2 regions of the Gordonia terrae genome follow, and region 2 is predicted to be linked to the other one. Evidence: predicted binding sites of a transcription regulator. Region 2 holds the regulator's gene; the other holds the start of a gene.
The links. The regulator LexA, encoded in region 2, represses DNA repair genes until DNA is damaged. The targets are predictions, from matches to a motif close to CGAACANNTGTTCG.

Region 1 (12,295 bases), 940 kb from region 2:
AGCTCGAGTGCGGCGCAGACCCGCAGTGCGTCCCGCGGGCCGGGTGCGTCGTCTCCCGCGACCGTGCGGTCCGACGACGATGTCCCGCAGCGCCAGCCGGCAAAGGCGAAGACCGGCCGGATGCGCTTGCCGCCCCGCAGGACGAAATCCCGGATCAGTTCGGCGGCCTCGCCGACCACCGGCGCGATCGCGGCGGTGGCGGGCACCGCGTCGGCGAAGAAGGCCCGCAACTCGGCCTCGACGGCGCCCGGGACCGCATCGAGCGAGGTGGGCGTGGGGATCGTGGAGGTCACCCTGCCAGGCTATGCGACCAGCTCCGTACACTGTGCGAGTGACCCCAACCGCTCCCGCACCCTCGATCGTCGAACGTCTGGCCGCTCCGCACCGCGGCCCGGTCCCGTTCTCCGTCGAGTTCTTCCCACCGCGTGACGCCGAGGCCGAGTCCCGGCTCTGGCGGGCGGTGCGCATCTTCGAGCGGTTGTCCCCGGCATTCGTCTCGATGACCTACGGCGCCGGCGGTTCCACCCGGGACCGCACCGTGCGCATCACCGGCGAGCTGGCCGCACAGACCACACTGTTGCCGGTGGCCCACCTGACCGCGGTCAACCACAGCGTCGCGGAACTGCGGGCACTGGTCGGCGCCTACGCCGACCAGGGCATCACCAACATCCTCGCGCTGCGCGGCGATCCGCCGGGCGATCCGCTCGGCGAGTGGGTCGCCCATCCCGACGGGGTCGAGTACGCCGAACAACTGGTCCGGCTCATCGACACCCTGGGCGACTTCCACGTGGGAGTGGCGTCGTTCCCGGAGACCCATCACCGGTCGCCCGACATCGATCACGACACCCGCACGCTGGTCGACAAGTTGCGCGCCGGTGCCGAGTACTCCATCACCCAGATGTTCTTCGACGTCGAGCACTACCTGCGGCTGCGCGATCGGGTCGCCGCCGCCGACCCCGAGCAGGGACTCAAACCGATCATCCCGGGCATCATGCCGGTGACCTCACTGGCCACCGCACGGCGGATGGTCGAGCTGTCGGGTTCGGTGATCCCGCCCGACGTCGAGGAACGCTTCGCCAAGGCGGCCGGCAACGGTGCCGAGGAGGATCGCGCGTCGGTCCGTGCCGTCGGCATCGACTTCGCCACCGAGATGGCGCAGCGCCTCGTCGCCGAGGGCGCGCCGTGCCTGCATTTCTGCAGCCTCAACTTCGCCAAGGCCACGACCGAGGTCCTGGGCCGTCTCGGCGTGGACGTCGACGCCGCGCTGCACGTTCCGGCCTGAGCGGGGAGACCCGGTACGCCGGACCGGTTTCGACGCCGGACCGGCTGCCGAATCACGTCCCGGCGGAGGGCTTCCGGTCCGTGGCGGGCGGTGCCGGTGACGCACCTGCCGCGGGATCGGCGGCTGCGGCGAGTCCCTCGCCCGAGATCGTCGACGGTGCGGACTTCGTCGGTGCCGGCCGTCCGGGGCGTGGTCCGCGGTATCGCTTGCTGTAGGCGATCCGGACGATCACCAGGACCACCACGACGCACAGCAGGGCGACGAACCACGACCAGCTGCTGACCGCGGCGGTCGCCGGGTCCGGGTAGGTGGCGTCGGCGCTGAAGTCCGATGGTTCACCGGGTGCGGGCGTCCAGGTCACGGTCGATTCCCCGACCTGTTCACCGTTCGTCGCCGTCACCGGACCGCCGAAGGTGACGGTCAGCTGGACGTAGTCGCGTTCCGGGACGAGCTCGGTCAGGTCGGTGTCACCGCGGAATCGCACGACCTCGCCGCTGCGCTTGGCGGTGAGGTCCATCGTCAGCGAGGTGTCGCCGTAGGCGTCGGCCACGATGTCGCCGAGTTGGGCGAACTGACCTGCCGTCAGATCACTGAACGTCGCTCGCGAGCCCACCCGGGTGGCGGGATCGTCCTCGTCGGGATTCCCCTCCGCACCCGCGTCATCGTTCCCGGCGGTCTCGGAGGGGGAAGAGGATTCGGATTCGGCCGGGCTCTCGGGTCCGGCGCCGGGAGTCGCCGACGGCGCGTCGGGTCGCTCGGGCACCTGTCGGTAGTCGGTCACCGAGACCTGTCCGGCCATCGACTCGGGGAGATCGAACTGCGGTGTCCCGCGCGGATTGTCCGGGGTGGTCGCGACGACCACGCTCCCCGAGTAGCGATCACCGACCGTCGTCGACCGCTCGAGACAACCGGCCATCAACGGGGACAGGGCGACGAGGGCGACGGCCACCGCGGACGGCAGCAGGCGCCGGGCTCGGCGGGACTCGGGCGCACCCGGTACGGGATTCGACGAACGCACGGTGCTCATCGTGCCAGACCTCGGCGGAAGCGCGGGGCACCCATCGTGCCGCGCCGCGTCGGGTCTCCCGGCCACCCCGATGTCGAACCACCCGGCCCGGACACCGCCCACCGCGGCCCAGCGGCAGATCGCGGGCGGCGGTCGCTCGAGGGTCCTTGTCCAGGGCGCTTCTCGGGTCGGACGGTCGGCGAGTCAGGATCGGCGGCCGAACCCCCGGCGCCCGCGCCGCAGAGCCGACTGGGCGGCGATGTACCCGCTGGCGCCGGTGACACCCCCACCGGGGTGTGTCGACGCGCCGGCGAGGAGCAGCCCGTCGGCGCCGGGCACCCGGTGACCCGCGAGGTCGGGGGTCGGGCGCCACATGAACATCTGGTCGATGGACATCTCGACGTGCATGATGTTGCCGCCGATCAGGCCCAGCTCGTCGGCGAGATCCCGCGGTGTCTGGATGTACCGGTGTGCGATCGACTCGGCGAATCCGGGTGCATGGCGGTCGACCTCGTCGCAGACGGCCTTCGCGGCCCGGTCGGCCGCGGCGGGCCAGTCGCCCTCGGCCAGCCGGTACGGATGCCACTGCGCCCACAGGTTGATGACGGAACGGCCCGGCGGAGCGAGTGTCGGATCGATCGCCGAGTAGCTCATCGCGACCACCGCGGGACGCGGCGGGAGCTCGCCCACCGACGCCGCGGCGTGGGCCCGGGTGAGGTGGGCGCGGTCGGTGACGAGCAGTCCGAGAGCCGAATGGACACCGTGCTCGGGCAGGTCGTCCGGCAGATCCCGGTAGGCGGGCAGGCTCGTCGTCCCCAGCCGTACCGCCATACCGATCCCGCTGCCGACGACGATGGCGCGTCGCCACCGGTCGATGGTGCCGGCGTCGTAGCCGCCGGCGGCAAGGAGATCCAGCGTCGTCAGCACGTGGCAGGCGCTGATGATGGTGCCGGCACAGCGTGTTTCGCCGCTGCGGGTGAGTACTTGCCAGTGGTCGCCGCAGCGCGCGATGGAGACCGCGGGGTCGCCGCACGAGACGATGCCGCCGTCGTGGGCGATCCGGTGTACGAGTGCGTCGGTGAGGGCACCGCTGCCCCCGATCGCGCGGCCGGGTGGAATCCGGTGCATGAGTGCGGCGAAGCCGATCATCGGTGCGGTCCCCGGTGCACTCATCGGCGGCCCGGACTGCGCGCCGAACCACGCGAGTCCGGCCTTGAGCTGTTCGGAGTCGAAGTACTCGTCGAGAAGCGAGTCGCCCGAGGCCATCAACTCGGCGGTGAGGTTCAGCACCCGGCCGCCCCGCCGGCCGAGGAATCCGGTGCGCGCCGTGGTCGCGGTGTCGCCGAGCCCGCCGAAGGCCCGGCCGAACCGAGCCATCGTCGCGGGTTGGTAGAACGCGTCCATGACCGCGCGGGCACGTGGTGTCCACGTGGCGACGAATCGGCGGTAGGCGGCGGCATCGGCTGCACCACAGGCATTTTCGATCGACGTGCAGGTCGCGTCGAGGTCGGTGCGGAAGACGATCGGCGGGGCCGTCTCGGTCGCCGGGACGAACGCCCACGGATCGCAGTCGACGTACCGCAGACCGTGTGCGGCCAGCTCGAGGTCGTCGAGGACGGGGGAGTGACGGATCATCAGGTGCGACGACGACCCGCGGTCGACCCGGTGCCCGGGGAACCGTTCGACGGTCGAGACGGCGCCGCCGGGGATCTCGTCCCGCTCGAGGACCTCCACCTCCCGTCCGGCCTGTGCCAGATAGGCCGCGGCGATCAGCCCGTTGTGGCCCCCGCCGATGATGACGGCGTCGCGCCGGGTTCCGTTCACGTCAGCTCCCGGCTTCGGCGCGCCGGGCCGTGGTCGGCGGTTGTAGTTCGAGGGGGAGCGGCCGTCCGAGGAAGGCGAACGGACGGGGGTCGCCGGTGAAGGTGAAATGACGCAGGACGTCGGTGAAGCCCATCCGCCGGTACAACGACCACGCCCGGTTGTCCTCGGCAGGGATCTCCGGGGTCGAGAGGAGTACGTGACGTTCGGGCCGGTCGGCGAGGAGTCGCGCGAGCAGCCACTGGCCGATTCCTCGTCCCTGGGCGGTGGGGTGCACGTGCAATTCGGTGAGTTCGAAGTAGTCGCGGGCGATCGCCTCGATCGTCCCGGGCCGGCGGCCGGTCTGACGGAGTCCGAGTCGCAGCTGCTGATTCCACCACTGGTCGGTCGCGCCGGTGTATCCGTAGGCGATGCCGACCAGCAGGTCGTCGGGCCCGATGCCGACCGGCGGACCCACCCGACGGCGCGCGGCAGGCATGGTCCGCGCCTCGTGGGGACTCACGGTCTCGACCGCACCCACCGCGCGCCATCCGGGCCGGCCGATGTGCTCACGCCAGAGCCCGGCGCGGTGGATCTCGGTACCGCGCGGATAGTTCATCGCGGTCACGTAGATCTCCAATGCGGGCTCGAGCCAGGCCCGGGCGTCCTGGCCGGTCAGGCTCACCAGGCGGATCGTCAACGGACTCCCGTTCTCCTCGTCGTCGTTCTCAACGTCGTCGGTCTCTGCGTCGTCGTCGGCGCGTATGAGTCGCCCGGCATCACCGACGGGCACCGCCCTCTGGGGTGGATACCGGCGCCGGACACTTCCGGGAATTGTCCTATCGATGATGCACACTCGGCAGGAATCGGGTCGCGGGTGGTGGCGTTGTACAGGCCGGCGGTGTTTTCGGGTCACAGATGTCTTGAACACCGACGCCGGGCTAGCTATATTGAACGTGTCGAACGGATGTTCGATGAATGTGCCTCCGCAAGCTGTTCGCGTTCATCCACGACACGGTCCGGCGGCGGACGAGGGAAGCGTCTGCCGCCGGACACAACGACCACACGCACGAGGAGGAGGACGGCATGGCCAGGAGTCGCAGCGCCACAGCTCTCACCCACGGGGCACCCGTCGATCCGGTGATGGTCGGCCGCGCCCGCGATCTCCTCGAGCGCGCACACCTGCTCCTCGACAACGCTGACGGCGTCGACGACGGTGCCGAACGTTTTCGTCAGCTGTATCTGGTCGCCCTCCGCGCATCGGGTGCGGCCCTGGCCGTCCACGAGCCGATCGGCACGGTCCGGCGCAGGACGTCGACATCGAACGCGTGGACGCGCATCGGCATGGTCGCACCTGAGCTGGCGCCGATCGCAGCCCGGTTCGCGGCGCTCTCGCCGGTGCGGATGAAGATCGAGTCCGGCATCATCCGCACGGTCGACCCCGACAGCGTGGCCGGAATGCGTCTGCTCGTCCTCGACTTCCTGCGCCAGGTCGAGACGATGGTCATCGCCTACGAGCAAGGAAAACTCGGTTTCGAGGCCCCGCAGATCGGCGCGACAGCGTGAATCGGGCCACACTTTGCCGTATCTCGCACCGGCCGGTCATCCGCAACGGCGAGTAATGGTGGTCGCGGTCGGTTTCACCTCGTATCATGGGACGATATAGGCGCAGACGCCTTTCCGGTCGCGGGTGACCTTCGTCGGCGTCGCGGATCAGTGAGAAGGAGGGTCGGTGCCACTTTCGGAGCACGAGCAACGCATGCTCGAACAAATCGAGAGCGCGCTGTACGCGGAAGACCCCAAGTTTGCGTCCAGTGTCAAGCGTCGACGTCTGGGGAGGTCGAGCGGTCGTCGTCGCTTGCAGGCGGCGGCGATCTTCGTCGTCGGCCTGGTGATGCTGGTCGGCGGACTCATCGTCGACATCAGCATCGGCGGATTCCCGATAGTGAGCCTGCTGGGCTTCCTGGTGATGTTCGGGGCCGGTCTCTTCGCTCTCTGGGGAGACAGCAGCGGCACCGCCGAGTCCGGTTCGTCGGCCCCCAGGGCCGGCAAGAAGCAATCCGGGTCGTCCGGCGGCAAGCGCAAGCTGTCCGAACGTATGGAGGAGCGATTCAATCGGCGGTTCGAGCAAGAGTGATCTGCTGATCGCGACCCCGCGTTCGTCGATCGGCTGACCGACCCCGCGACACAACTGCATAGAGAGAGCCGCGTGCCTTCGGGCACGCGGCTCTTTTCGTGCTGCCGTTCGCCTCCTGTGAGTTCTGAAACACTGCGTGACGCACAGTCGACGGGATCGGACGCACGGTCGACGGGATCGGACGCCCAGTCGACGAGATTGGACGCCCAGTCGACGGTGTCCCCACTTCACCCCACCGGCGATCCCCACTTCCCCCCACCTGGGCGCCCCACTACGCCCCACCCATCGGTTTCGCCCGGTCATTCAAGCCTCTCTGGCAACACAAAGCACCTCTTGTCACGCCGCTCGCGTCGAGATTTCTTCTCGCGACGCGCCGAGGCAGGCTTCGCCACACTCGAATCAACGTCTCTGAACTGCATATTTGCTGAGGTGGGGTGAATCAGGGGGCGTGTGGGGTGGAAAGTGGTGGAAAGTGGGGTACTGTGGCATCACCGGGTGAGGCGCAGGACGGCGCGGAATCCGGTGGGCAGGAGGTGTCGACGTGTCCGTGCGATTCGTCGGTACCTACACGCCCAAGTTGGACGACAAGGGGCGGCTCACGCTGCCCGCCAAGTTCCGCGACGCACTGGCAGGAGGGGTAGTGGTCACCAAAGGCCAAGATCACAGCTTGTCGGTGTACCGGACCGAGGAGTTCGATGCGATCGCCGCTCGGATCGTCGAGGCATCCCGAAACGATCCCGATCTGCGTGCCTTTCAGCGAACCTTCTTCGCCGGTTCGGAAGAACAACGACCAGATGGTCAGGGCAGGATCAGCCTGTCCGTCGACCATCGTGTCTACGCGGGGCTGACGAAAGAGTGCGTGGTGTTCGGCAGTTTCGACCACCTCGAGATCTGGGACTCGGCCGCGTGGAACGAGTACCAGACCAGCCACGAGGAGAACTTCTCGGCCGCCAACTCCGCGGCCCTGAACGCGGTGCTGTAGCCGGGCCACCCAGACCCGGCGACCGACCAAGAGACAGACCGAAGAGACAGCAACCGATGGGCGAGTTCGGTGCCCAGAGGCTTCGGGTGGCACGAGGCCTCGGCCCGGTCGCGACCCTGGCGTACTTCCCCAACGCCAGGTGCGTGATCGGGTCGGGACCCCGCTCCATCCGACCGCCTGCTCTCGCCGACCCGAAGCAACCGCCCACCGCCGATACCGCACACATGCCGATGGGGGGTCTTCATCATGGTCGATGCAGGTGACGAACCTCGCCGTTCCGGCGAGTACGGACACGTACCGGTGATGGGTGCTCGGATCGTCGAACTACTCGCCCCCGCACTGGATTCCGATGAACCACGGGTCTTCCTCGACGCCACGCTCGGCGCCGGCGGGCACAGCCAACTCATCCTCGAGTCGTTCCCGAACGCCAGGGTGGTCGGCATCGATCGAGATGCGTCCGCCCTCGAGATCGCCCGCGCACGCCTGGCTTCGTACGCCGACCGGATCTCCCTGCACCAGGCCACGTTTCACCAGATCCGTGAGGTGATGGACGCGGCGGGCGAATCGGCGCTCGACGCCGCGCTGTTCGATCTCGGTGTGTCCTCGATGCAGCTGGATCAGGCGGGGCGCGGGTTCGCCTACGCGGTGGACGCGCCGCTGGACATGCGGATGAATGCCGACGATCCGCTCACCGCCGCTGACGTGCTCAACACGTACTCGCACGGTGAACTGGCCCGCGTGCTCTCCGATTACGGTGAGGAACGATTCGCCGGGCGGATCGCGTCGGCGGTTCTCCGCGAGCGGGACAAGCAGCCGTTCACGACCAGCGCACGTCTCGTCGAACTGCTTTACGACGCGATCCCCGCGGCCACCAGGCGGACCGGCGGGCACCCGGCGAAGCGGACCTTTCAGGCGCTGCGCATCGAGGTCAATCACGAATTGGACGTCCTGCGTGAGGCATTGCCCGCGGCGCTGGAGTCACTCGTGGTCGGTGGCCGGGTCGCGGTGATGAGTTATCAATCGTTGGAGGACCGGATCGTCAAGCGCGAGTTCGCCACGCGCACGACGTCGACCTCGCCTCCCGGGCTTCCCGTCGAATTGCCCGGCACTGCACCGGATTTCCGTCTCATCACCCGCGGGGCCGAGCGTCCGGACGACACCGAACTGGCCACCAACCCGCGCTCGGCGCCGGTTCGTGTCCGCGCGATCGAACGAGTCGAGAAGAAGGGCTGAGCATGACCATCCTGCACGAGGCCCCGTCGCGTGCCGCCGACGACGACCGCGACTCTCGACGGTCCCGCCGGACCCGCATCGAGTCCGAACGGGCGACACGGTCGCGCGCCGCCCAGCGCGCACTCGACCGGCGCCATCGCCGGACCGCAGCAGGTCGTGCCGCGCCGACGCGTCGCACCGGCGGTGGACTGTCGATGACCGGGGTGTCCCTGCGAGAACGATTGCAGCACACCCCGTTCGTCGTGCCGGTCATCGCGCTGCTGGTACTCGGGCTGGGGCTCAGCCTGTGGCTGTCGACCAAAGCGGCACAGGATTCCTACAAGCTGGGCATCGAGCGGACACAGAACCAGTCCCTCATCGATCAGCGGGACGCACTCAAGCGCGCCTACGAATCCGGCAACTCGGCGCCCGAATTGTCCGACAAGGCAGCACGTCTCGGTATGATCCCGGCCGACAACCCGGCTCGCATGATCGTCGACGACCCGCGTCGTCCCCGAGTGGTGGGCAAGCCGGAGCCTGCCTCCGGCCGTCCGATGGGGAGTCTGAATCCGGACACCGCACCGGATCCCGCGGACTCGGTCGACCCGAGCCAGGTCGACGACTCGATCGGGCTGGGTGGGCGGTCGGGGTCGGCGGGCTCCGAGGCGGACCGCACGACCACCCCCCAGCCCACTCCGTCGCCATCGGCTGCCGGTCAACCGACCACACCCTCGCAATCCACACCCTCGCAATCCGCCCCGTCGCAGACCGCCCCGCCGGGTGCGAATCCGCTGCCGTCCGGGACGAATCCGGTGCCGTCCGGAACGAGTGCGGTTCCGCCGGCCGCACCGTCGACACCGACCCCGGCGCCGAATGTGGTGCCAAGCCCGTGAGTCATCGGTGTCCCGGCCCACAACGTGGGCTGGGTCTCCGGCGTCATCTCCAACCCGCCGGGATCAAATCCGGTGTAACGACGTTGAAGCGGTGAACAATTGACGACCATGACACGTGCGACCTTCGAGCGGCTCGGCGCCGGGCCGTCACGACCGGGACGTCGCCCCGGTGGAGGGCCGGCCGCGGGGTCGGGAGGGCCGAAGCGGCCGGGGACCGGCAAGCGGAACGGCCGGGGCCCGCAGAGCTTCGTCTTCCGTGCGCGCGCGGCCGGCGTGCTGGTGCTGCTCGTCGTTCTCGCCGTCGCGGTCAAGATGATCGTCGTGCACACGGTGCAGGCGGGGTCGATCTCCGCCGAGGCCGCGCAGCAGCGCGAGTACACCCAGGTCCTGACCGCCAAGCGCGGAGCGATCCTCGATCGCAACGGGCGCCCGCTCGCCTACACCGACGAAGCCAGGTCGTTGACGTTCTTGCCCAAGGCCGTTCGCAAGACGATCGACGAGGAGCATCGCAAGAATCCGGCCCTGCCCGACGTCGACACGAGGCTGAAGGAGATCGCCAAGGGCGTGTCGGTGGCCCTCGGCGGTTCGATCAGCGAAGAGGATCTGCTCGCCAAGGTCACCGGCGAGGACACCTTCGTGTACCTCGCCCGGTCGGTGAGCCCCGACGTCGCGTCGCGGATCACCGAGGAGTTCCCCGAGGTCGGCGCCGACCCGCAGAGCATCCGCCTCTACCCGGGCGGGTCACTGGCCGCGAACGTGGTCGGCGACGTCAACTACGACGGCAACGGCCTCATCGGACTGGAGGCGTCGCTGGACTCGATCCTGTCCGGAACCGACGGTTCGCGGACCTATGACCGCGGGTCGGACGGCGCGGTCATCCCCGGCAGCATGCGCAACGTGCACCCGGCGCTCAACGGCGCCACGGTGCGCCTCACCCTCGACTCCGACATCCAGTGGTTCGTCCAGAGCCAGATCATGAAGGCCAAGCAGGCTTCCGGCGCGCAGGGGGCCTCCGCGGTCGTGCTGGACGCGCGGACCGGCGAGGTGCTGGCGATGGCGAACGACGGGACCTTCAACGCGTCGGTCCCGCTGTCCGAGCAGCCGGACGCCGACCTGGGCAACCCGGCCGTCACCTCGCCGTTCGAGCCGGGTTCGGTCAACAAGCTCATCGCGGCCGCGGCCGCCGTCGAGTATGGGATCACCAAGCCCGACACCGTCCACCAGGTTCCCGGGAGCATCCGGATGGCCGGCGTGACCGTGCGTGATGCGTGGCCACACGGTGTCGAGCCGTACACCACCACCGGCATCTTCGGTAAGTCCTCGAACGTCGGCACCCTGATGCTCGCGCAGCGCATCGGCGAGGAGCGCTTCGCCGACATGGTGAAGAAGTTCGGTCTCGGTCAGCGAACCGGGGTGGGCCTGCCCGCGGAGAGCGCGGGCGAGGTGCCCGCGCTGAGCCAGTGGTCGGGTGGCTCGTTCGCCAACCTGCCCATCGGACAGGGGCTTTCGATGTCCCTGTTGCAGATGACCGCGATGTACCAGGCGATCGCCAACGACGGACTGCGCATCCCGCCACGGATTCTGTCCTCCGAACAGCGCGACGGGTCGGCACCCGACGACCGGGCGCGACCCCAGCCGGTCCGCGTCGTGAGCGAGTCGACCGCCCGCACCGTCCGGGACATGTTCCGGTCGGTGGTCCAGGACGATCCGACGGGTGAACAGCAGGGCACCGGGACCAAGGCGGCGGTCGACGGCTATCAGGTGAGCGGGAAGACCGGCACCGCCCAGCAGGTCGATCCGGCGTGTGGGTGCTACTCGAACTCGCGGTACAACATCACCTTCGCGGGGATCGCGCCCGCCGACAACCCGCGCTACGTCGTCGGGATCATGCTCGACAACCCGCGTCGCAGTTCTGACGGATCGGGCGGTCAGTCGGCGGCACCGCTGTTCTCGACCATCACCTCGTGGATGCTCCAGCGCGCCCAGGTGCCGCTGTCGGCTCCGACGCCGCGACTGACCCTGACCGCGCGGTAGGCCGTACGGCGTCGCCCGCCGGCCGGTCGCTCGATCCGGCAGGTGTCGCCGTGGCGCACCGTGTGCCGGACCTGTCCGGGCGGGCCGGTATCGTGAGTGCGATTCTGCGCCGCCCGGAGAGGGGTCGACGCGCCCAGCGGCCCGCCCCGATCCGACGTCCGATCCGACCCCGCACGGATCCGCCCCGCACGACCAGTACTTGCCCGCGCAGGCGGACCGCCCGCCCGAGACCAGAAACCCCGAGACCAGAAACCCCGAGAGAAGACCGAGGAGGCGAGGAGCACCGATGGCGTCTCGTCGACGATCACCGGACCGCAGTGGTGGACCGATCCGTCCCCGGCAGGTCACACCGACACCCGTGTCGGTGCTGTCCACCGCCACCGGCGCCAGACTCGACCTCGTCGGTGGCGCAGACGCCGAGACGGACGTCACCGGCGTCACCCTGCGTGCACAGGAGGTGCGGCCCGGTGATCTGTTCGCCGCGCTGCCCGGGTCGAGCACCCATGGCGCCCGGTTCGCCGACCAGGCCGTGGCGGCCGGTGCGTCGGCGATCCTCACCGATCCGGCCGGCCGGGCCGAACTCGCTCGCGTGCTGCCGCCGGAGACCGCCGTGGCGGTCCTCATCCATCCCACTCCGCGCACGGTCCTCGGCAATGTCAGTGCGCGCGTCTACGGCAACCCGTCACAACGGCTCAAGCTGATCGGCATCACCGGCACGTCGGGCAAGACCACGACGTCCTACCTGATCGAAGCCGCCCTGCTGGCCGCCGGCCACTCCGTCGGCCTGATCGGCACCGTCGAGACGCGGGTGAACGGCATCGCACAACCGAGTTCGCTGACCACGCCGGAGGCACCGACCCTCCAGGCCCTGCTCGCGGCGATGCTCGAGGACGGCGTCGACATCGTGGTGATGGAGGTGTCGAGTCACGCGCTGGCCCTCGGTCGCGTC
Region 2 (12,295 bases):
GAATCGACGCTGGAGAATCCCCGCCCGCTGCTGCTCGCCCAGCGCAAGGTGGCCCGCGACGCCGCGATCGCCGAGATGAAGGCCGACGGCATCGAGTACGAGGAGCGCATGACCCGACTGGAGGAGATCACCTGGCCGCAGCCGCTGGCCGAGGAGATCTTCGCCGCCTTCGACATCTACCGTCGCGGCCATCCCTGGGTGTCGTCGTTCCCGCCGGCGCCGAAGGCGGTCCTGCGCGAGATGCTGGAGAAGGCCATGACCTTCACCGAGCTGATCTCCGCCTACGGCCTCGCCCGCAGCGAAGGCGTGTTGCTGCGCTACCTGTCGGACTGTTATCGAGTTCTGCGCCAGGGTGTTCCGACGAGCGTGGTGACGCCCGAGATCGAGCGGATCGTCGAGGATCTGGGCACCATGGTCCGCGAGGTCGACTCGAGTCTCGTCGACGAGTGGGAGGCCCTGGCCGCGCAGGCGGCCGCCGCCGAGTCACTCGCCTCGACGGGCGAGCCGGTCTAGAGCGGGGTCACGGCCCCGGTCGCGCCGACGAGATCACCGATGACGGAAGCCAGTTCGCGGTAGGCCTCGTCGTGGCGTGCGGAGGCCCGGAAGACCAGGCCGATCCGACGGCCCGGACGGGGGGTCGCGAACGTCGCGGTGGCCAGGTCGCCCGACGCCGTCTCCGACGCCACCGCCGTCTGTGGGATGAGCGTCACACCGAGACCGCCGACGACGCAGTGGACCGCCGTGGTCAGCGAGGCGGCCCGGGTCTGTCCGAGATCGGGCCGCACGCCGGCGAGCCGGCACACCTCCAGGGCCTGGTCGCGCAGACAGTGTCCCTCGTCGAGGAGGAGCAACGGCAGGTCCGCCAGGGCGGTGGGGTCGACGCGGCGACGTCCGGCGAGGGCATGTCCGGACGGGAGCGCGAGAACGAAATCCTCACGGTAGATGGGGATTTCGACGATGCCGGGCACCTCGACGGGGAGGGCGAGCAACGCCACGTCCAACGTGCCGGTGCGCAACTGCTCGACCAGTCGCGCGGTCTGTTCCTCCACCACCCGGGGCACGAGATCCGGAAGCCGCTCGCCGAGCCCGCGCAGCAGCGTCGGCAGGACGTAGGGTGCCACCGTCGGGATGACCCCCAGCCGCAGCACCCCGCGCAGCGGTTGTCCGGCGCCCGCGGCCGCCGAGGTGAACTCGTCGACGGCCTCCGTCACCGCGATCGCCCGCGGCAGGAGTTCGACACCGTCGGCGGTCAACTGGACACGCCGCGTGGTGCGTTCGACGAGGGTCACCCGGAGTCCGGACTCCAGCGCGGACAGCGCCTGCGACAGTGACGGCTGACTGACACCGAGATCGGCTGCGGCAGTTCCGAAGTGACGGCGATGAGCGAGAGCGACGAAGGCGCGCAGACCGGCGACGGTGGGCTGATAAGTTCTATCGGGCATGCCTATCAGTGTAGTGCTAATCATCACGTTTCGCTTTCGGCCAGAATCCGGCACGATGGTACTCGTACGTCGCGAAACTCTTTCGCGCGCAAGTTTCCGTACATTCACCAGCTGAAGGAGCGACACATGGCCCTGCTCACCATCGGTGACCAGTTCCCCGCCTACAACCTCACCGCCGTCATCGGTGGCGACCTCAGCAAGGTCAATGCCCAGCAGCCCGACGACTACTTCACCACCGTGTCGTCCGACGATCACCCCGGTCAGTGGCGCATCGTGTTCTTCTGGCCGAAGGACTTCACCTTCGTCTGCCCCACCGAGATCGCCGCGTTCGGCAAGCTGAACGACGAGTTCGCCGACCGCGACACCCAGGTCCTCGGCGCGTCGGTGGACAACGAGTTCGTCCACTTCCAGTGGCGCGCACAGCACGAGGACCTCAAGACCCTGCCGTTCCCGATGCTGAGCGACCTCAAGCGTGAACTGGCCACCGCTGCAGGCGTTCTCAATGCCGACGGAGTCGCCGACCGCGCGACCTTCATCATCGATCCGAACAACGAGATCCAGTTCGTGTCGGTCACCGCCGGCTCGGTGGGCCGCAACGTCGACGAGGTCCTGCGGGTCCTCGACGCGCTGCAGTCCGACGAGCTGTGCGCATGCAACTGGAAGAAGGGCGATCCGACCATCGACGCCGGCGAGCTCATGACGGCCGGCGTCTGAGAGGAGAACAGATGAGCATCGAGAATCTGAAGAACGCACTCCCCGAGTACGCCAAGGACCTCAAACTCAACCTCGGATCGATCAGCCGGACCACCGCGCTGAGCGAGGAGCAGTTGTGGGGGACCCTGCTGTCGACCGCAGCGGCGAGCCGTAATGCCAAGGTGCTGAGCGAGATCGCCGACGAGGCCGCCGACACGCTGTCCGCCGAGGCCTACAACGCCGCACTCGGCGCCGCGTCGATCATGGGTATGAACAACGTGTTCTACCGGGGTCGCGGCTTCCTCGACGGCAAGTACGACGACCTGCGTCCCGGCCTGCGGATGAACATCATCGGCAACCCCGGTGTCGACAAGGCCGCCTTCGAGCTGTGGTCGTTCGCGGTGTCCTCGATCAACGGCTGCGGCCACTGCGTCGCCGCACACGAGAACACCCTGCGCGAGGCCGGCGTCGACCGTGAGGCGATCCTCGAGGCGCTCAAGGTCGCCTCGATCGTCAGCGGCGTCGCCCAGGCGATCGCCACCACCGAGGTGCTCGCCAACGCCTGATCCGCCGCAGCGCGACGAACACGGGCCCGGCTGCTTCGAGCAGCCGGGCCCCTTCGTGACGCGCCCTCCGCAAGCTCCAGGCGCTCCTCAGGGAGCAGTGGGGACGCGCCCTCCGCAAGCTCCAGGCGCTCCTCAGGGAGCAGTGGGGACGCGCCCTCCGCAAGCTCCAGGCGCTCCTCAGGGAGCAGAACGAACAGCTATCGCAGGGTCAGCTCAGGGCCGCGCGCATCCGGTCGGCGAGTTCGCCGACCTCGGCGGTCGTCATCACGAAGGCGGGCGAGATCTGCAGCGCCCCTTGACCCGCCGCGCGCGTGCTGACGCCGTGCTCGCGCAGCGCGCGAACCGCGGCCGGAGCGGTGGCGGCGTCGGCGAGCTGGACCGCGGTGACCGCACCCAGACCGGTCCGGACCTCGGCGACCGCATCGAGATCGGTGAGCGGTGACAGCGCCGCGGCGAGGTCACCCTCCAGACGCGTCGCCTCGGCGAGGAGGTTCTCGCGCCGGATGATGTCCAGGTTGGCCAGGGCGGCCGCCGCCGCACCCGCGTGCCCGCCGTAGGTGTAGCCATGCCGCCACCACACGCCACCGGCGAAGAAAGGCTCGGCGATCCAGGGGGCGATGAACACCGCGCCCATCGGGACATAGCCGGACGTGAGGCCCTTGGCGGTGGTGATCATGTCGGGTTCGAGGCCGAATCGTGCCGAGGCGAACCAGGATTCGCCGCCGATGCGACCGAAGCCGGTGACGACCTCGTCGACGACGAAGAGGATGTCGTGGTCGCGGCAGATGCTCCGCACCTCGGCGAGGTAACCCTCCGGCGGCAGGTAGATGCCGCCGGCACCGATGATCGGCTCGCAGAAGAACGCGGCGATGTTGTCGGCGCCCACCCGTTCGATCAGGCCGAGCAGGCTCTTGGCGTCGTCCCACTCGACGTTCTGGACGTCGTGCATGAGTTCGCCGTACCCGTCGTGGTTCAGCGGGATGCCGGCCAGCGAGGTGCCCGCGGCGTGCATGCCGTGGTAGGCCTTGGTGCGGCTGACGACGACCCGCTTGGACTCGCGTCCCTGCTCCACCCAATAACGGCGGGCGAGCTTGACGGCGGTGTCGATCGAGTCGCTGCCGCCGGAGGTGAAGAAGATCTTCGACCCGGGCACCGGCGCGATCGCGCCGAGTTCCTCGGCCAGTTGCAGGGTCGTGTCGCTCGCGATGTCACCGAAGTTCGAATAGTGCGCGATGGAGCCGAGCTGCCGGGCGACGGCGTCGGCGATCTCGGTACGACCATGGCCCACATTGGTGAACCAGAGACCCGCGGTCGCATCGAGATAGGACTTGCCGTCGCGATCGAAGATGCGCGCACCCTCGCCCCGGGTGACGACGAACGGACCGCTCGCGGTCACCGCACCCATGTCGGCGAAACCGTGCCACAGCGACCCCGGAATTCCGGTACTCGAACCATCAGCCATGGCCCCAATGATGCCGGTCCGCGCACCCTGCACGGCCACTGGGGTGAAGTCCCGCGCGCACCGACCCATATCCTGGAGGGATCATGCCGGACCCGTCTTCCTCAGCTTCCCCGTCGCCGGGAAGTGCCCCGTCTGCAGGCGCACCGGGTGTGTCGCGCCCGGACCTGCTCCGCGCACTCGACGACGTGGGCCTCGTCGACGCCGACCGGCTGCGGCGTCGCATCGACCGCCTCACGGCGCGTCCGGATGACGCGAAGTGGGAGCAACTCGTCACCGACGTCGACAAGGCACGTGCACGACTCGACCGGCGGCGCGCGAGCGTCCCGGTCCTGCGCTTCCCGGACGAACTCCCCGTCTCGGCGGCACGGGAGGAGATCGCCGAGGCGATCCGGGACCACCAGGTCGTGGTCATCGCGGGTGAGACCGGTTCGGGCAAGACCACGCAGCTCCCGAAGATCTGCCTCGAACTCGGCCGGGGCATCCGCGGGTCGATCGGGCACACCCAGCCCCGGCGGATCGCCGCGAGCTCGGTCGCCAAACGCATCGCCGACGAGACCGACACCGAGCTCGGCGACGCGGTCGGCTACTCGGTCCGGTTCACCGACCGGTCCGGCGCCGACACCCTCGTCCGGGTCATGACCGACGGCATCCTGCTGCGCGAGATCGCCACCGACCCGATGCTGCGCCGCTACGACACCCTCATCATCGACGAGGCGCACGAGCGCAGCCTCAACATCGATTTCATCCTCGGATACCTACGCCGGTTGCTGCCGCGACGACCCGATCTCAAGGTCATCATCACCTCCGCGACGATCGAACCGGCCCGGTTCGCACGGCATTTCAGCACGCCGACGACATCGGTCCCGGTCATCGAGGTGTCGGGTCGCACCTATCCGGTCGAGATCCGTTACCGGCCGCTGAGCCTGCAGGAGCGCCCCGACGACGGCGACGATGCCGGTGGTGGCGAGCATGCCGACCTCGACCAGATCCAGGGCATCGACGCCGCCGTCGACGAACTGTGGGCCGGTGGCCGCGGCGACATCCTGGTGTTCCTGCCGACCGAGCGCGACATCCGGGAGACCGCGGACGCGTTGCGCCGCCGCACCGGTGGTGGCAAAGGGCCCGGCGCCGAGATCGTGCCGCTCTACGCGCGGCTGTCGATCGCCGAACAGCAGAAGGTCTTCTCCCCGTCCGACGGACGCCGGATCGTGCTGGCGACCAACGTGGCCGAGACCTCGGTCACCGTGCCTGGCATCCGGTATGTCATCGACACCGGCACCGCCCGGATCAGCCGGTATTCCACCCGGACCAAGGTCAATCGCCTGCCCATCGAGCCGGTCTCCCAGGCCAGCGCCCGCCAGCGCGCAGGCCGATGCGGTCGCGTCGCGCCCGGTGTCTGCATCCGCCTCTACAGCGAGAACGACTTCGAATCCCGACCGGCGTTCACCGACCCCGAGATCCTGCGCACCAACCTGGCGGCCGTCATCCTCCAGATGACCTCCCTCAAACTCGGCGAGATCGCTGAGTTCCCGTTCGTCCAGCCGCCCGACGACCGCGCGATCCGCGACGGCATGGGCGTTCTCACCGAACTCGGCGCCATCACCGTCCCACGCGAGGGCGGCCCGCCTCGGCTCACCCCGACCGGCCGGTCGATGTCGCGGATTCCGGTCGATCCGCGGGTCGCCCGAATGCTCATCGCCGGACACGAGCTCGGCTGTCTCGACCACCTTCTCGTCATCGCCGCGGCGATGTCGCTCCCCGATCCGCGGGAACGGCCGGCCGAGCACCGGGAGGCCGCCGACGCCCAGCACCGGCGCTTCGTCGTCCCGCAGTCGGACTTCCTGTCCTACGTGGAGCTGTGGCGATACCTCGGCGAACAGCGCAAGGAATTGTCCGGCAGCCGCTTTCGGCGCATGTGCGAGCGGGAGTACCTGCACTTCCTTCGCATCCGGGAGTGGCAGGACCTCCATCGACAGCTGACCGAGATCGTCAAGGACCTCGACTGGTCGGTCGCGCCCACCGAGCTCGACGCCGACGCCGTCCACCGGGCCATCCTGTCGGGTCTGCTGAGCAACATCGCCGCCCGCAACACCGAGGGCCGCGAGTTCACCGGTGCGCGCAACACCACGCTGCTGATCTTCCCCGCCTCTCCGCTCGCCAAGAAGCCACCCGCCTTCATCATGGCGGCCGAAATCCTCGAGACGTCCCGACTCTTCGCCCACACCGTCGCCGGGATCGATCCGCTGTGGGCCGAGAAACTCGCCGGGGATCTCGTGAAGCGCACCCACAGCGAACCGCATTGGTCCGCCAGACGCGGGGCCGCCATGGCCTACGAACGCGTGACGCTCTACGGGGTCCCGCTCGTCGCCCGTCGGCGCGTCGACTACGGCCCCATCGACCCGGTGGTCTCGCGGGAGCTGTTCATCCGGCACGCTCTCGTCGAGGGCGACTGGCGGACGCAGCACGCCTTCTTCGACCGCAATCGCAAGCTTCTCGAGGCCGCCTCGGACGTCGAGAACCGCACGCGCACCCGGGGTCTGGTGATCACCGAGGACCAGCTCTTCGAGTTCTACGCCCAGCGGCTACCGGCCGACGTCACCTCCGCGCGACACTTCGACTCATGGTGGAAGAAGGCCCGCCGGGCCGAGCCGGATCTGCTGGATCTGCGTCCCGAGGACGTCACGGGAGGCACCGATGTCGCGCCGACGGACTACCCCGGCGCCTGGCAGCAGGGCGACACCCGACTCGAACTGCGTTACCGCTTCGAACCCGGCGCGCCCGACGACGGGGTCACGGTCGTGATCCCGCAGGCATTGCTCCCCCATGTGCGTCCGGCCGGATTCGACTGGTCGGTCCCCGGCATGCGCGCCGAACTCGCCACCGCACTGGTCAAGTCCCTGCCGAAACAACTCCGCAAGAGCATGTCCCCCGCGCAGCGATTCGCCGACCTCGCCCTCGGCCGACTCACCCCCCGCAAGGAGCCGCTGGCCGCCGGACTGGCGCGCGAGCTGTCGGCGATCACCGGGATGAGGGTCACCGCAGCCGATTTCGACGTCGAACGGGTGCCGGCTCACCTCCGGATGCACTTCGCGGTCGCCGACGATGCCGGACGGATCATCGCCCGCGCGGACTCGTTGTCCGAGCTCCAGCAGAAGGGTGTGCCCGCGGCGCCGCGAACGGTGTCACGCACGCTGTACCGGGCCTGGACCGCCGACGGGATCGGCACGCTCCCCGAACAGACGACGGTCGACGTCGCCGGGCAGCGGCTGACCCGCTACCCGACGATCGACGCGGTCGCCGATGACAAGGGCCGCCCGCGTGGCGTGATCGTCGTGGACGCGTCCTCCCCCGACGCCCGCGAGCGTCTCCGTCGTCGCGGGCTCGTCGCCCTGCTCGAACTGGCGATTCCCCCGTTGTCCAAACGCCTCGCCGGCTCACTCGATCCGGCCGAACGACTCGCCCTGAGCCTGAGTCCCTATGCGGACATCGAGGCACTGCTCGCCGACTGCACTCGACGGGCCATCCGGGACGCGGTCATCGGCGTCGGCGACGCCCAGCTGGCGGCAGTCCGCTCGCCACAGTCCTTTTCGGCCTTCCTCGAGCGGATCAGGCCGCGCGTCGCCGAGGCCGCCCCGGACTATTTCTCGCTCGCCGTCGCGGCGCTCGAACGGCTGGCGCCGGTCCGCGCGGCGATCGACCGGCACGCCGGATCGCTGGCTGCCGACGACGTCGCCGAGCAGATCGACCATCTCGTGTTCGACGGCTTCGTGGCAGCCACCGCACGGCGGCATCTGGAGAACCTGCCGCGGTACCTCGACGGTGCGCGGGCACGTCTCGAGGCGCTGCCCGCGTCCGCCGCGCGCGACAAGGCCGGCGTCGCGGTCGTCGATCGCGTCGTCGAGCGGTGGGCTCAACGGCTCGAACAGGTCCCTGAGCACCGACGGGCGATCGTCGACGACGAGGCGCAGTGGCTCGTCGAGGAACTACGGGTCGGGTTGTTCGCCGAGCGTCTCGGTACCGCGTTCCCCGTGTCGGAGAAGCGCGTCCTACGAGCTCTGGACCGACTCGGCTGAGACGGGATCGGTGGTGGCGGTCTCGACACGCCCGCCACCGGACGCCGACGACTTCAGATCGTCGATCTCCCGCTGGAAGTCCTCCACCGAGTCGAACGACCGGTACACCGACGCGAACCGCAGGTACGCCACCTCGTCGAGATCACGCAGCGGCCCCAGGATCGCGAGACCGACTTCGTTGCTGGGGATCTCGGCCGATCCGCTCGCGCGCACCGTGTCCTCGACCTGCTGGGCGAGTTGCGCGAGTGCGTCCTCGGCGACGTGCCGCCCCTGACAGGCACGACGCACACCGCGCATGACCTTCTCGCGACTGAACGGCTCGGTGACACCGTTGCGTTTGACCACGGCGAGCACGGCGCTCTCCACCGTGGAGAATCGGCGTCCGCACTCCACACACGAGCGACGCCGTCGGATGGCCTGCCCTTCATCTGCGACACGCGAGTCGATGACCTTGGTGTCGTCGTTCTTGCAGAAGGGGCAGCGCATCGTGTCCTCACGCAGGTCGCGGGACGCTGGAACGCACCGAAACCGTGCGCCCCGCCGCTTCTCGGCCGGCCCCTGTGACATCGAGGATACCGCCCGGCCTCAGCGGTACCGGGGGGTGAGCAGGGGCTGACCCACCTGCAGCGCACTCGACGGCAGATCGTTCATCGCGACGATCTCGTCGATCACGATGTCGCGGGGCATCTCGGGCGCCACCCGGCCGGCGATCGTGCTGAGGGAATCCCCGGCGCGCACGTGGACGACCTCTGCGCTCACCGCGGCGGGCGTCATCGAGTCCGAATAGTTCTGACCGACGACACCGAACACCCACACGACGAACGCAAGGCCGACGCCGGCGAGGACCGCGACGGCGGTGCGGCGACGGCGACGGAACACCGCTGCATCCGGACCGACCGGCCCGCGGCCCCTGGCACCCACCGCCGAGCCACAGTGCGTGCCGCCGGCACGTGGCGTCAGTGGCGACCCGCCCACCGGACGGTTGCCTGCCGGCCGGTTGTCGACGGGCCGAGAACCGTCGGACAGCGGGGTCCGGGTCCGAATGCGGTCGGCGCGGTCGGTGCGCGCCCGGACGGTGTCGGGACGCTCGGTACGGACGGGAGCGACGAGAGTGGCGGTGCGCATGGTGCCCTCCGGGTGTTCGGTGCGGGATCGTCGGGTGTTCGGGTGTCTGGCATTCGGTGTTCGAACCTCGATCAGATGTTCGATGCACTGATGTTCGAATTTGTAGCACGGCGCACCGACAAAGTCTCGCGACACATCGAACAAATGTTTGAGGTGGAGGTCGCACTCCGCTAGGCTCGGACGCGGCTGAACATCCCCACGGGCCATCTACCAGCACGTTCCGAAGACGAGAGGAACCGAACATGAGTGACACCGGCGATAGGCGCGGCCGAGCGCGGGGAGCCGACGACGAGGCCCCCATCGACGTCGCCGCCGCCGAGGCCTCACTCACCCCGCGCCAGCTCGGGGTCCTGGAAGTGATCCGCCGCTCGGTACGCGAGCGCGGTTACCCGCCGAGCATCCGCGAGATCGGCGACGAGGTCGGCCTGGCCTCGACATCGTCGGTCGCCCACCAGCTGCGGACCCTCGAGCGCAAGGGTCTGCTCAAGCGGGACGCGAACCGGCCGCGTGCGGTCAACATCGCGCCGAGCGAATCGCCGTCGCCGGAGACCCCGTCGGCCGGCCGGCTGCCCGAGCCGACCTTCGTGCCGGTCCTCGGCCGGATCGCGGCCGGTGGCCCGATCCTGGCCGAGGAGGCGGTCGAGGACGTGTTCCCGCTTCCTCGCGAGCTGGTCGGCGAGGGCTCGCTCTTCTTGCTGCGCGTCGTGGGCGAGTCGATGATCGACGCCGCCATCTGCGACGGCGACTGGGTCGTCGTGCGGCAGCAGAACGTCGCCGACAACGGCGACATCGTCGCAGCGATGATAGACGGCGAGGCCACCGTGAAGACCTTCAAGCGTCAGGGCGCCAATGTGTGGCTGATGCCGCACAACGAGCTGTTCGATCCCATCCCGGGCAACGACGCCGTGATCCTCGGCAAGGTCGTCACCGTGATGCGGCGAGTCTGACCTCTCCCCCGACCGAACGGTCGAGCACCGCCGCGGCAGCTTCCCGCGCCGCGGCGGGGTCGGACGTGGCCAGCGCGGCGTCGGCGGCGGTGCGGCAGTCCTGTGCGGTCACCTCGCCGAGCCGAGCCCCCACCGCGGCGGCCGCGGCCGGCGCGCTGGACAGCGAGGTCACCCCGAGACCGACGAGCACGCAGGCAAGATTCGGATCGGCAGCCGCCTCACCGCACACCCCGACCGGCTTGCCCTGGCGGACACCCGCTGCGGCGACACCCGCGATCAGGCTGAGCACCGCGGGCTGCCACGGATCGGTCAATCCGGCGAGATCGGCCGACATCCGATCGGCCGCCATCGTGTACTGCGTCAGATCGTTGGTGCCGATCGACACGAAGTCCACCTCGGCGAGCACGGCCTCGGCCAGGATGGCGGCCGCGGGCACCTCGATCATGACCCCGGCGACCAGGCCCCGGCCGCGGACCTCCGCGGCGAAGGCGCGCGCCTCGGACGGCGAGGCGATCATCGGCGCCATGACCCACGGCGCGACGTCGGAACCCGACGCGGCGTGCGCGATCGCGTCGAGCTGGTGGGCTCGGATCTCGGGATGCGCCAGGGCGATTCGATCCCCACGGACACCGAGCGCGGGATTGGATTCGTCTGGGTGGGTCACGAACCTCAAGGGCTTGTCCGAGCCGGCGTCGAGGGTACGGATCACCACCTTCTGCCCGCCGAACGCGTCGAGGACCTCCCGGTAGATCGCGGCCTGTTCGTCCACCGACGGTTCGTCGGCACGTTCGAGGAAGGCGAGTTCGGTGCGGAAGAGTCCGACGCCCTCGACCGGGTGCCCGGCGGCGGCCCGCGCCGACGATCCGTCGGCGACATTGGCGAGCACCGAGACGGCGATGCCGTCGGCGGTCCGCCCCGGACCCGTCCACCCGGCGACGAGCTCGGCGTGCCGACGATCCTCCTCGACTCGCGCCCGCGCCGTCTCCGCGTCAGGCTCCACCTCCACCCGGCCGGTCGTCCCATCGACGAGAATGGTTGTACCGGCAGTGATCTCGGCGAGATCGGCCACGGCCACCACACACGGAATCCCCAGTTGCCGGGCGATGATCGCGGTGTGGCTGGTCGGCCCACCCAGCCGGGTGACGAGCGCGATCGTGGTCGTCGGGTCGAGACCGGCGGTGTCGGCGGGCGCGAGGTCGTCGGCGAGCAGCACCGAGGGCACCTGCGGTGTCGGCAGGCCCGGCTCGGGTAGACCGAGCAGTTCGGCGAGCACGCGGTCGCGGACATCGTTCAGATCGGTGACCCGCTCGGCCATCAGCCCGCCGAGTTTGGTGAACACCGCCGCGAACTGATCGGTCGCGGCGACGGCAGCGGCCTCGGCCGTGGCGCCCTTGGTGATGAGCGCGCTCGCGGCCCCGATCCACCCCCGGTCCTCGGCGAGTCCCGCGGTCGCCGCGAGCACCTCCGCGGTCACCCCGGTGTTCTGGGAGGCGCGCGTACGCAGTCGCGAGGCGACGGCGCCTGCCGCCGTGGCGAAGCGTGTTACCTCGTCGGCACGACGCTCCTCGGCGATCTCCACGCCGACGCCGAGCTTCTCCGGCGTGTGATCGGGTCGCTCGCCCGGCCACAGCGCGGGACCGTGGGCCAGTCCGCCGACCACCGGGGTCCCTGTCAGGATCTGCGCCATCGTCTTGCCTCTCACTCGACTACCGATGTGACCACCGTTACAAAATGTGCTTGACTTGTCAACACAAACAGGCGTAAACACAATTACTACAACATGCAATCCCACACGCCTCAACAAGCGGGGTGGTCGGAACCGGAGATCGGAGCGGTGTGTACGCCGAGGAGAGACAACAGGCGATCGTCGACGAGGTGCGCGTCGCGGGGCGGGCGTCGGTGGCTGCGCTCGCCGAGAAGTTCGACGTCACGAGCGAGACCGTCCGTCGAGACCTCGCCGTCCTGGAGCGTGCCGGACATCTGCAGC

Region 1: BCM27_RS15505 (SAV_6107 family HEPN domain-containing protein) is a predicted target of LexA. The motif match lies at 5,049-5,062, and genes of this name have one in related genera.

Annotation. Positions count from the first base shown of each region.
Region 1 is NZ_CP016594.1:3,465,985-3,478,279, reverse strand. Features, by position in the region: gene BCM27_RS15530 (polyprenyl synthetase family protein) at 1-293, opposite strand, end outside; gene BCM27_RS15525 (methylenetetrahydrofolate reductase) at 305-1,282, shown strand; gene BCM27_RS15520 (LppM family (lipo)protein) at 1,335-2,309, opposite strand; gene BCM27_RS15515 (phytoene desaturase family protein) at 2,493-4,112, opposite strand; gene BCM27_RS15510 (GNAT family N-acetyltransferase) at 4,114-4,788, opposite strand; gene BCM27_RS15505 (SAV_6107 family HEPN domain-containing protein) at 5,175-5,654, shown strand; gene BCM27_RS15500 (DUF3040 domain-containing protein) at 5,821-6,225, shown strand; gene mraZ (division/cell wall cluster transcriptional repressor MraZ) at 6,767-7,207, shown strand; gene rsmH (16S rRNA (cytosine(1402)-N(4))-methyltransferase RsmH) at 7,454-8,440, shown strand; gene ftsL (cell division protein FtsL) at 8,443-9,312, shown strand; gene BCM27_RS15480 (peptidoglycan D,D-transpeptidase FtsI family protein) at 9,421-11,346, shown strand; gene BCM27_RS15475 (UDP-N-acetylmuramoyl-L-alanyl-D-glutamate--2,6-diaminopimelate ligase) at 11,633-12,295, shown strand, end outside.
Region 2 is NZ_CP016594.1:2,521,397-2,533,691, reverse strand. Features, by position in the region: gene BCM27_RS11495 (DEAD/DEAH box helicase) at 1-513, shown strand, start outside; gene BCM27_RS11490 (hydrogen peroxide-inducible genes activator) at 510-1,442, opposite strand; gene BCM27_RS11485 (peroxiredoxin) at 1,569-2,156, shown strand; gene BCM27_RS11480 (alkyl hydroperoxide reductase) at 2,168-2,701, shown strand; gene BCM27_RS11475 (aminotransferase family protein) at 2,910-4,163, opposite strand; gene hrpA (ATP-dependent RNA helicase HrpA) at 4,247-8,236, shown strand; gene nrdR (transcriptional regulator NrdR) at 8,210-8,722, opposite strand; gene BCM27_RS11460 (LysM peptidoglycan-binding domain-containing protein) at 8,822-9,361, opposite strand; gene lexA (transcriptional repressor LexA) at 9,604-10,308, shown strand; gene BCM27_RS11450 (phosphoenolpyruvate--protein phosphotransferase) at 10,286-11,995, opposite strand; gene BCM27_RS11445 (DeoR/GlpR family DNA-binding transcription regulator) at 12,145-12,295, shown strand, end outside.